2 regions of the Arthrobacter sp. TmtSoilC51 genome follow, and region 2 is predicted to be linked to the other one. Evidence: riboswitches for the same ligand, from Rfam matches in the RefSeq annotation. Region 2 holds a riboswitch; the other holds the start of a gene.
What was found. Region 2 has a riboswitch for thiamine pyrophosphate ahead of thiC (phosphomethylpyrimidine synthase ThiC). Riboswitches for the same ligand answer to the same signal wherever they lie in the genome.
Positions count from the first base shown of each region.

Region 1: linked by a shared signal. The riboswitch ahead of ACZ5G6_RS16475 (FAD-dependent oxidoreductase) and the one ahead of thiC (phosphomethylpyrimidine synthase ThiC) in region 2 are both predicted to bind thiamine pyrophosphate.

Region 1 is NZ_AP035877.1:3,618,486-3,623,051, reverse strand. It holds gene ACZ5G6_RS16490 (RNB domain-containing ribonuclease) at 275-1,759, opposite strand; gene ACZ5G6_RS16485 (ferritin-like fold-containing protein) at 1,801-2,469, shown strand; gene thiE (thiamine phosphate synthase) at 2,512-3,195, opposite strand; TPP riboswitch at 3,223-3,340, shown strand; gene ACZ5G6_RS16475 (FAD-dependent oxidoreductase) at 3,333-4,566, shown strand, end outside.
Region 2 is NZ_AP035877.1:3,252,230-3,256,795, reverse strand. It holds gene ACZ5G6_RS14885 (alpha/beta fold hydrolase) at 1-309, shown strand, start outside; gene thiC (phosphomethylpyrimidine synthase ThiC) at 292-2,139, opposite strand; TPP riboswitch at 2,134-2,241, opposite strand; gene ACZ5G6_RS14875 (amidohydrolase family protein) at 2,329-3,411, shown strand; gene ACZ5G6_RS14870 (VOC family protein) at 3,489-4,361, shown strand; gene ACZ5G6_RS14865 (hypothetical protein) at 4,469-4,566, shown strand, end outside.

The DNA of each region.
Region 1 (4,566 bases), 370 kb from region 2:
TATTCATTTGGGCATTGGCGCTGCATGCTCAACGGGGTGGCGGAGCCGTACCGGAGCACGAACGGGCGCGCAAGCTAATCCAGTGGAAGCCGATCGCGGGCTATCTAAGTACTGGCACTGGTGACCAGCGGGCACATCTCAAGATCGCGTAGGGGCGGGCTTGTTGATTTCAAAAATTAACTGAATCAACGACCGGGCATCCATTACTACAGGGTCAGTCTATCCTCTGGGAGCCCTAAAGCCCGGATCGGTGCCCGTTTGCGTCCCCCGGGCCTCAGGGGAGCAGGGTAAAGCGGATCTCGCGGCTGGCAATATCTGCCTTCAGGAGCTGCACCCGGACCTTGGTGCCTGATTCCAATTCGCCGTCACATCGGGCGGTCACCGCGGGTTCCGCGATCTGGATGATGCCAAACGGCCCGTTTCCGTTTCCATTTCCCTTTCCGTTGCCATTTGCCGCTCCGTTGGACGGCTTGGAACCGGAGATGACCACCGCGTCGAACTCCTCGCCGATGTGGTTCGCCACGAGTGCTGCTTCCACGGTGTCCATAGCCAGGCGCTCAAGCCGCCCTGCCAGTTGGTCGGAGGACGCCATGATCTCAGGCAGGGATGGCAGTGCTTCCCGCGCCCACGCCGGTATTGGGTGGCCGTTGCTGAGAGCCTCGCAGATCACCAGGACAAAGCGGTCGATGAGGCGACGCAAAGGGGCAGTGGTGTGCGCATAAGGTGCGCCGATGGCTGACTGGATGACATTGGGGGGAAGTTCGCCATCGAAAGGCGTGTATCCAGCACCGCGGAAGAGCGTGCCTGCGGAGTGGAGGATGGCTAGCTGTTTGGGATCCGAAGCGTCCAGGGTCCGGAGGTACTCGCCGTAGGTAATCTCGCCGTCCCATGGTTTCCCAAGAGCCTTTGTCTGGCGTTTGAAGTGGAGCAGCGAGCGTTCATCGGGCGCGGGCATGGTGCGCAGAATGCCCACTTTTCCGTCGAGCATCAATTGGGCCGCTGCCATACCGGTCATGAGGGATATCTGCGCGTTCCAATCCTCCACAGGTAAGGAGGGTGCGGCGACAATCCTGTAGCCTCCGCCACCGGTTGCCTGCACAATCTCCTGCTCGGGCATGTTCAGGTTTGCGCCACCGCGCAGGCGTTCCAGTTCCACCCGCTTCAGGCCAACCTCCTTGAGGAGCCCAAGGACCGGTGGGGCTGTGCCGGCATCGATCTGCTCCTGGGCACCTCTGTAACTCAGCTTGGCGCGGCTACGGACAGTTCCGCGGGACACGGACATGGCGGATACTTCGGCATTGTGGTCCAGCTCGAAGTCCCACACGAAGGCGCTGCAGTCCTGATCAGCCAACAGGCTGCCGGCGTTCTCGCTGATAACTTCCGGATGCAGCGGGATCCTCCCGTCAGGAGCGTAGAACGTTTGCCCCCGGTGCCGGGTTTCTGCATCCAACGCCCCGCCTGGAGCAACAAAGGATGGCACGTCGGCGATTGCATAGAGGACTCTGTAACCGTCACCGGCACGTTCAATGAACACCGCCTGGTCCAGGTCAGTGGACGTGGCTGGATCAATGGTCACGAACGGAATGTCCCGGAGGTCACGTTCCGGCAGTGTATGGTTTTCTACCGCCTTCCGGGCTTCCGCTACGGCCTCGGCCGGGTATTCACCAGGGAGCTCCAGCTCGGTCCGGAGGGCAGCAAATGCCTCGGCGAGCTGGTCCGACGAGTCGTCGACGTTGGGCGAAATCCGATGATGTGACACGAAAATCAGGTTAGCCCGAAATCGCTGGATAGTCTTGGACCATGAGCACTTCCCCGGACGACAATGCTCGCGTCCAGCGCCTCGCCTCCGAGCTGCTGGGAGCCATGGCCTATGGCGAGCTCTCGGCGTTTGGCCGGCTGTCTTTCGACTCCCGGTACGCTCCCACCCTGCATGACAGGGCAGTGCTGGCAAAGATCGCAGTTGGCGCATACGGAAACTTTGCCTTGATCAGCACGCGGTTATCGGAGATGGGACTCGATGCCGAGGATGCCATGCTTCCGTTCCAGCGCTCCTTTGACCACTTCCACGAGCGAACAAAGCCAGCGGACTGGTTTGAATCAGTCATGAAGGCCTATGTGATCGACACAGTGTCGTCGGACTTCTACCGGATGGTGGCTTCGTTCCTTGACGCCGGGACGCAACTCTTTGTCCAGAAGGTTGCCTCCGCCGACCAAGCCACGGAAGTACTCCGCGTCCTCCTGCGCCGGGCGCTGGCTGATGACCCGCGCCTCGCGTCGCGACTCGCTTTGTGGGGCCGGCGCCTCGTCGGAGAAGCGCTGACCCAAGCCCAACGTGTCGGCCTGGAACATCCTCACTTGGGCCCAATGCTCAAGGGCGAAGGGGATTCGCGGGCGGCAGTCAAGGCGCTCACCGCCGAGCTTGCCGAACGGCACGGACGGCGGATGTCCGGGCTCGGGCTCACGGCTTAGGCATATTTCGCTTTCGCGCCGCGGCCAACCGGGTGCCGATACCTAAGCGGCGTCGAGCGCTTCCAGCAGCGTCTTGGCCGCCGCCGTCGGGTCCTGCGCCTCGGTGATGGCCCGCACGACGACGATCCGGCTCGCTCCCGCGGCAACCACCTGTTCAACGTTGGTGAGGTCGATGCCGCCGATAGCGAACCAGGGGAGGAGCACGCCACCCACAGTCTCCTCGTCTGCGCGCTTTACGGCTTCCGCGGCATATGTGACCAGATCCAGCCCGACTGCTTCGCGGCCTGGCTTCGTGGGTGTCGCCCATACTGGACCAACGCAGAAATAATCCAGCCCACTGCGGCCCGGGGAGGCCTCTATGGCCGCGTCAACCTGGTCCGGTGTGTGGGTGGACAGGCCGATGACGGTCTGGTCGTGGAGGAGGTGCCGTGCTGCGCGTAATGGGATGTCTTTTTGGCCGATATGGAACACAGGAGCCCCGGAAATACTGGCAACATCGGCACGGTCGTTGACGGCCCACAGCCTTCCGTGCCGGCGGGCAACGTTGTGCAGGACCTCCAGGACCTCCAGCTCCTCGGCGGCCTCGAGCGTCTTGTCGCGAAGCTGGATGATGTCGACGCCGCCCTCAAACGCGGCGTCGACGAAGTCTTCAAAATCGCCCTGCCGCTTGCGGGCATCGGTGCACAAATAGAGACGGGCAGTGGTGTGGACATCATGCTGGGTCATGGAAACCAGAGTAGTTCCTCTAAACTGGGCACGTACTGCGGGAGCCGTGACAGCGTCATATGACCGTCCGGCTGAGAGGGCTTCAGCGCCGACCGCTTGACCTGATCCGGCTAATACCGGCGTAGGGAAGGAAACGCATGGCAGAATCCGGCCAAAACCCTCTGCAGGCGGATGTTGCGGTCATCGGTGGCGGCATCATTGGCCTTGGCATCGCCCACGAAGCCCGCCGACACGGCCGCTCGGTGGTCCTTATTGATCCCGCACCGGCAGCGGGCGCGACGTTCGCCGCTGCCGGGATGCTCGCTCCTGTGAGTGAACTTCACTACCAGGAGGAAGACCTCCTGGAACTCATGCTGGAGTCCTCTCATTTGTGGCCGGCTTTTGTCCGGAGCCTGCCCGGCGACGAATCAGCCACCGGATACCGCACGACGTCGACAATCGCCGTTGGCGCCGATGCTGCCGACCGCCGCGCGCTGGCAGACCTCCGCACAGTCCAGCAGGCCGCAGGGCTTCAGGTAGAGCCTTTGTCCTTGCGGCAAGCGCGCGAGCGTGAGCCCCTGCTCAGCCCACAGATTTCCAGCGCCTTCGACATCCCGGCGGACCATCAAGTGGACCCACGGATGCTTGCACGATGCCTCATGGAAGGGCTGGCAGGCCACAGTCGAAGTGACGCAACGTGGGTTTCCGGAGCGGAGGACGGTTTCGCGCTGCCGTTCCCAGCGTCCCGTTTGCTGTGGGACGGGGACCGCGTCTGCGGAGTCGAGCTCGATCCGGGCGCCGGATCCGGCGACGGGCGCGTCGTTTTGGCGTCAGAGACCGTGGTCGCCTGCGGGCTGGATGCGGCAAGGCTAGGCAATCTCCCCGAGGGTCTCAGCCTGCCCGTGCGGCCGGTCTATGGCGACATCCTCAGGCTGCGCGTTCCCGAACACCTCCAGCCGCTCCTCACATCCACCATCCGGGGCATGGTGCGCGGAGTGCCGGTGTACATCGTCCCCCGGGCCGACGGAACGGTGGTGATTGGAGCTACCCAGCGCGAGGACGGACTATCCGCGTCCACCAACGCAGTGTCCGCCGGAGGCGTCTATCAACTCCTGCGTGATGCCCAAGTGTTGGTTCCTGCCGTGGCGGAGCTGGAACTGTTGGAAGCCACAGCCCGCGCACGGCCCGGCACTCCGGACAACGCACCGCTCCTTGGACGCGTCGCTGGACCCAGCGGCAACATCGAGGGTTTGGTGATCGCAACCGGCTTCTTCCGCCATGGCGTTCTATTGACGCCCATCGCCGCAAAGATCGTGGGCGGGCTGATAACCGGTTCCTCCGATCCACGCTGGTCAATCTTCCGGCCCGACCGCTTTGCGGCGAACGCAGGCC
Region 2 (4,566 bases):
AGGCGCGCATTCTCAGCCGAAGCGAGCGGCCTGGACACGCTGGAAGCGCGCCGTTCCGCGCGTCGCCTCCGGCTTCAGGCGCCCCCGTGGGAGGCGCCCCTGCACATCGTCCCTGGCGTACCTACTCTCGTCCTTACAGGCGGCTGGGAGCCATTGTATGAAGAAATTGCCGGGTACCTGCAGGAAACCGGCGCCCTCCGACGCGTAGCAGCGGGAGGGCACCGGCCTCAGGACTCGGTTGATGGAGACCGGATTATCCGCTCCTTTGTAGCCGACGTCGTCCGGACGAGGTCAGTTAAGGTTTCCTGACGCTCCCGCCGCTTGGGTGGAGGGAACCTGCAGCTCCGGCAGGTAGACCTTGCCGCCTGACGCCAGGAACTCTTCGCTCTTCTCCCGCATCCCGCTGTACATTTCCGCAATGGCTGCCTGCGACTCCGCTGATCCGTATTCGTCGCGGATGTCCTGGCTGATGCGCATGGAACAGAATTTGGGTCCGCACATCGAGCAGAAGTGGGCTGTCTTCGCCGGTTCCGCAGGCAGTGTTTCGTCGTGGAATGCCTCTGCAGTGACAGGGTCCAGGGAAAGTGCGAACTGGTCGCGCCAACGGAATTCGAAGCGGGCCTTGGAGAGGGCGTCGTCGCGTTCGTTCGCTCCAGGGTGGCCCTTGGCGAGGTCAGCGGCGTGCGCCGCGATCTTGTACGTGATGACGCCGGTCTTGACGTCGTCCTTGTTCGGCAGTCCGAGGTGCTCTTTCGGCGTCACGTAGCAGAGCATGGCGGTACCGTAGCGGGCGATTTCCGTGGCGCCGATGGCTGAAGTGATGTGGTCGTAGCCGGGGGCGACATCGGTGACCAGGGGACCCAGGGTGTAGAACGGTGCACCCTTGCAGAGTTCCTGTTGGCGCTCCACGTTCTCCCGGACCAGATGGAACGGTACGTGGCCCGGTCCTTCGACCATCACCTGGACGTCGAACTCCCATGCCCGCTGCGTCAGTTCGGCGAGGGTGTCCAGCTCGGCGAACTGGGCAGCATCGTTGGCATCCGCCGTGGCGCCCGGGCGCAGCCCGTCACCGAGGGAGAACGCGACATCGTACTTGGCGAAGATTTCGCACAGCTCATCGAAGTGCGTGTAGAGGAAGTTTTCCTGGTGGTGCGCCAGGCACCAACCCGCCATGATCGAGCCGCCGCGGGACACGATGCCGGTGACGCGGTTGGCTGTCAGCGGCACATACCGAAGCAGCACGCCTGCATGGATGGTCATGTAGTCAACACCCTGCTCGCACTGCTCGATCACGGTGTCGCGGAAGATCTCCCACGTGAGCTTGTTGGCTTCGCCGTTGACCTTTTCAAGGGCTTGGTAGATCGGGACAGTGCCGATGGGCACCGGGGAGTTGCGGATGATCCACTCACGGGTGGTGTGGATGTCATCTCCGGTGGAGAGGTCCATGACGGTGTCGGCGCCCCATTGCGTGGCCCACTGCAGCTTGTCTACTTCTTCGGCAATGGAGCTCGTGACCGCGGAGTTGCCGATGTTGGCATTGATCTTGACCAGGAATGCCTTGCCGATGATCATCGGCTCGGATTCAGGGTGGTTGATGTTGTTGGGGATGATGGCCCGGCCTGCGGCGACTTCACTCCTGACGAGTTCAACATCGCAGTTCTCACGCAACGCCACGAACTGCATTTCAGGCGTAATGATGCCTTGCTTGGCGTAGTGCATCTGCGTGACGGTCTTGCCCTCGACGGCGCGGCGGGGCACCGGCTGAGCGCCCTTCCACTCTGCCGACGCTGCGCCGCGGCGGACAGCCGACTTGCCGTCGTCGAGCAGGTTCCGTTCGCGGCCCGAGTAGGCTTCCGTGTCGCCGCGGCCCTCGATCCATGCGGCCCGGAAGGGCTCCAGGCCCACTACGGGATCACTGCCCGGCCCCGCGGTTCGGTACACCTGCAGCGGAGCGTTTGCTTCGCCGTTGGGGGACGGTTCAAGCGCGATCTCCGTGACGGGGACGCGAATGCCATTCGCGGGGTCTTCCAGCCAAGCCAGCGAATGGGATTTCAGCGACTGTGTGACGCTTCCCGCCGCATTTTCGCTGGTACTGGCCTGGCTTTGGGCAGGGCTGTGCTGTGTTTCGGTGGTGCTCAAGGATTACTCACTTCCTTCGCCGGCATTACCCGGACAGGTTCAACGGTCGCAGACTGCGTCAGTCCGATCTCAGCCCCTGCAAGGGCCCCCGTGTGGTCGTAGACGAAGCTACCACAGCCCGCGGCCTGCACCCCAGTCATATCCGAAAACGTCGAGCCCGAAGCTACGGGGCCCACTAGGCTTTTTGCCATGCAGAACATCATCGAATTCAGCGGACCTGTGCTTGTGGCAGGAGACGACCAACGGCACGGGTTGTGGTCCGTCGATGGCAGGCTGACCTTCCAACGTCCCGCCGCACCGCCCGATTCCGTGCTGGATGGATGGGTCCTTCCCGGTTTTGTTGACGCCCATTGCCATATTGGACTTGGCGTTGGTGGGACGGTAGATGAGCAGACTACGCTTGCCCAGGCGCAGGCGGACCTTAAGGCCGGCACGTTGCTGATCCGCGATGCTGGGTCGCCCAGCGACACGCGATGGGTCCAGCAGCGCCAGGACCTGCCCCGACTCATCAGGGCAGGCCGCCACATCGCACGCAGCCGCCGGTACTTGCGCGGCTTGGGCCATGAAGTCGAGCCGGACGAGCTTGTGGAGACGGTCCGCAAGGAAGCCCGTGACGGAGACGGGTGGGTGAAGATCGTCGGCGACTGGATCGACCGCGACGCCGGTGACCTTGCAGTTTCCTTTCCCGCGGACCTGGTCCGGGATGCCATCGCCGCCGCCCATGACGAAGGTGCCCGGGTGACGGCCCACTGTTTCGCTGAAGACACCATTGACGACATGCTCGACGCCGATATTGATTGCATTGAACACGCCACCGGCCTCTTGCCCCGGCACATTCCCCGTCTCGTGGAGCAGTCCGTGCCGATTGTTCCTACGTTGGTCAACATTGCGACTTTTCCGGAGATCGCCGCCCAAGCTGCCCCAAAGTTTCCTGGGTACGCCGACCACATGACGCGTCTGTGGGAACGACGCCGTGAACGGGTGTTGGAGGCTTTTGAAGCCGGCGTGACGATTTTTGCGGGAACGGATGCCGGCAGCGTGATCGAGCACGGCCGTATAGCGGATGAGATGCAGGAACTGCACGACGCCGGCCTGCCGCCAACCGCTGTCCTCGACGCTGCGTGCTGGGGCGCACGAAAGTGGCTGGGAGCTGAGGGTATCAGCGAAGGTGCCAGTGCCGACGTCGTGGTCTGCCGTGAGGATCCTCGCCAGAGGATCGGCACTGTCGGGAGCCTGAATCATGTTGTCCTGCGAGGAAACGTCGTCCGCTAGGAATAAATTGAAGCTTCAAGTAATTTAGATAGGTAGAACGTGCCGAAGGGCGGCCACCTATAAACCGGGAGCTTCACATGACCACAGCATCAAGCCAGGACCTCCTTCCTGCCGAACTCACCATGGGCACCGTCATGCTCAAGGTTGGCGACATGAAGCTCATGAGCGACTACTACCAAAGGGCCCTGGGCCTTGAGGTAGTTGCCGAGCAGGATGGCGGACTTTACCTGGGGCGGCTGGGGAAGCCGGTGGTTCACCTCGCACCCGCCGCCGGACTGCAGATTCCGGGTCGCGGCGAAGCGGGACTTTTCCATACGGCCATCCTTTTCCAGGACCAGCCGTCCCTGGCGGCCACTATCGCCACGGCCGCCGAATATGAACCCCGCGCGTTTGTGGGCAGCGCCGACCATCTGGTGAGTGAAGCGTTCTATTTCACTGATCCCGAAGGTAATGGGATTGAGCTCTATTACGACAAGCCGCGCGAAGTCTGGCAGTGGGACGGGAAAAATGTGGTGATGGACAATGTTGCCCTGCCGCCCCAGCGCTTCCTTCAACAGCACTTGAGTGAGGCCGCCGTGACTGGCCAGCGGGAAGCCGCTGCCGGCGTCGGGCACGTGCACCTTCAAGTAGGTGACGTGCAGACTGCCCAGGATTTTTACGTGGACACCCTGGGTTTCGAAAGGACCGCGGGCTGGCATGGGCAGGCGTTGTTCGTTTCCGCCGGCGGATACCACCACCACATGGCGATGAACGTGTGGAACAGCCGCGGGGCCGGGCCCCGCAGGGACACCCTTGGCTTGGGCGAAGTCCTGATCGAGGTGCCGACCAGCGACGACGTCGCCGCACTGGCTGACCGGCTGAAAGTTGCGTCCGTGGCCAACCATCACACGGGCCTGGAGTTGCAATTTGAAGACCCCTGGCGCAACAGGCTGCGCGTCGCCGTGCGCTAAGTTGCCTCGCGCTGCTTTCGAGTGCGGTGGCCCGGACTGCACTAGGCTGGGCTTTGGTGGTATTCGTTCTTTTTGGGCCGTTGCCGCCGCCCCGTCAGCACGAAGGAATGAGAGTACTCTCCATGGGCTTTGCCGAAATTTTTGTAGCCACCCACGATGAAGCACTCAAGAGGGCCGCTGCCTTGGACCGGGGCGCCGATGTTAC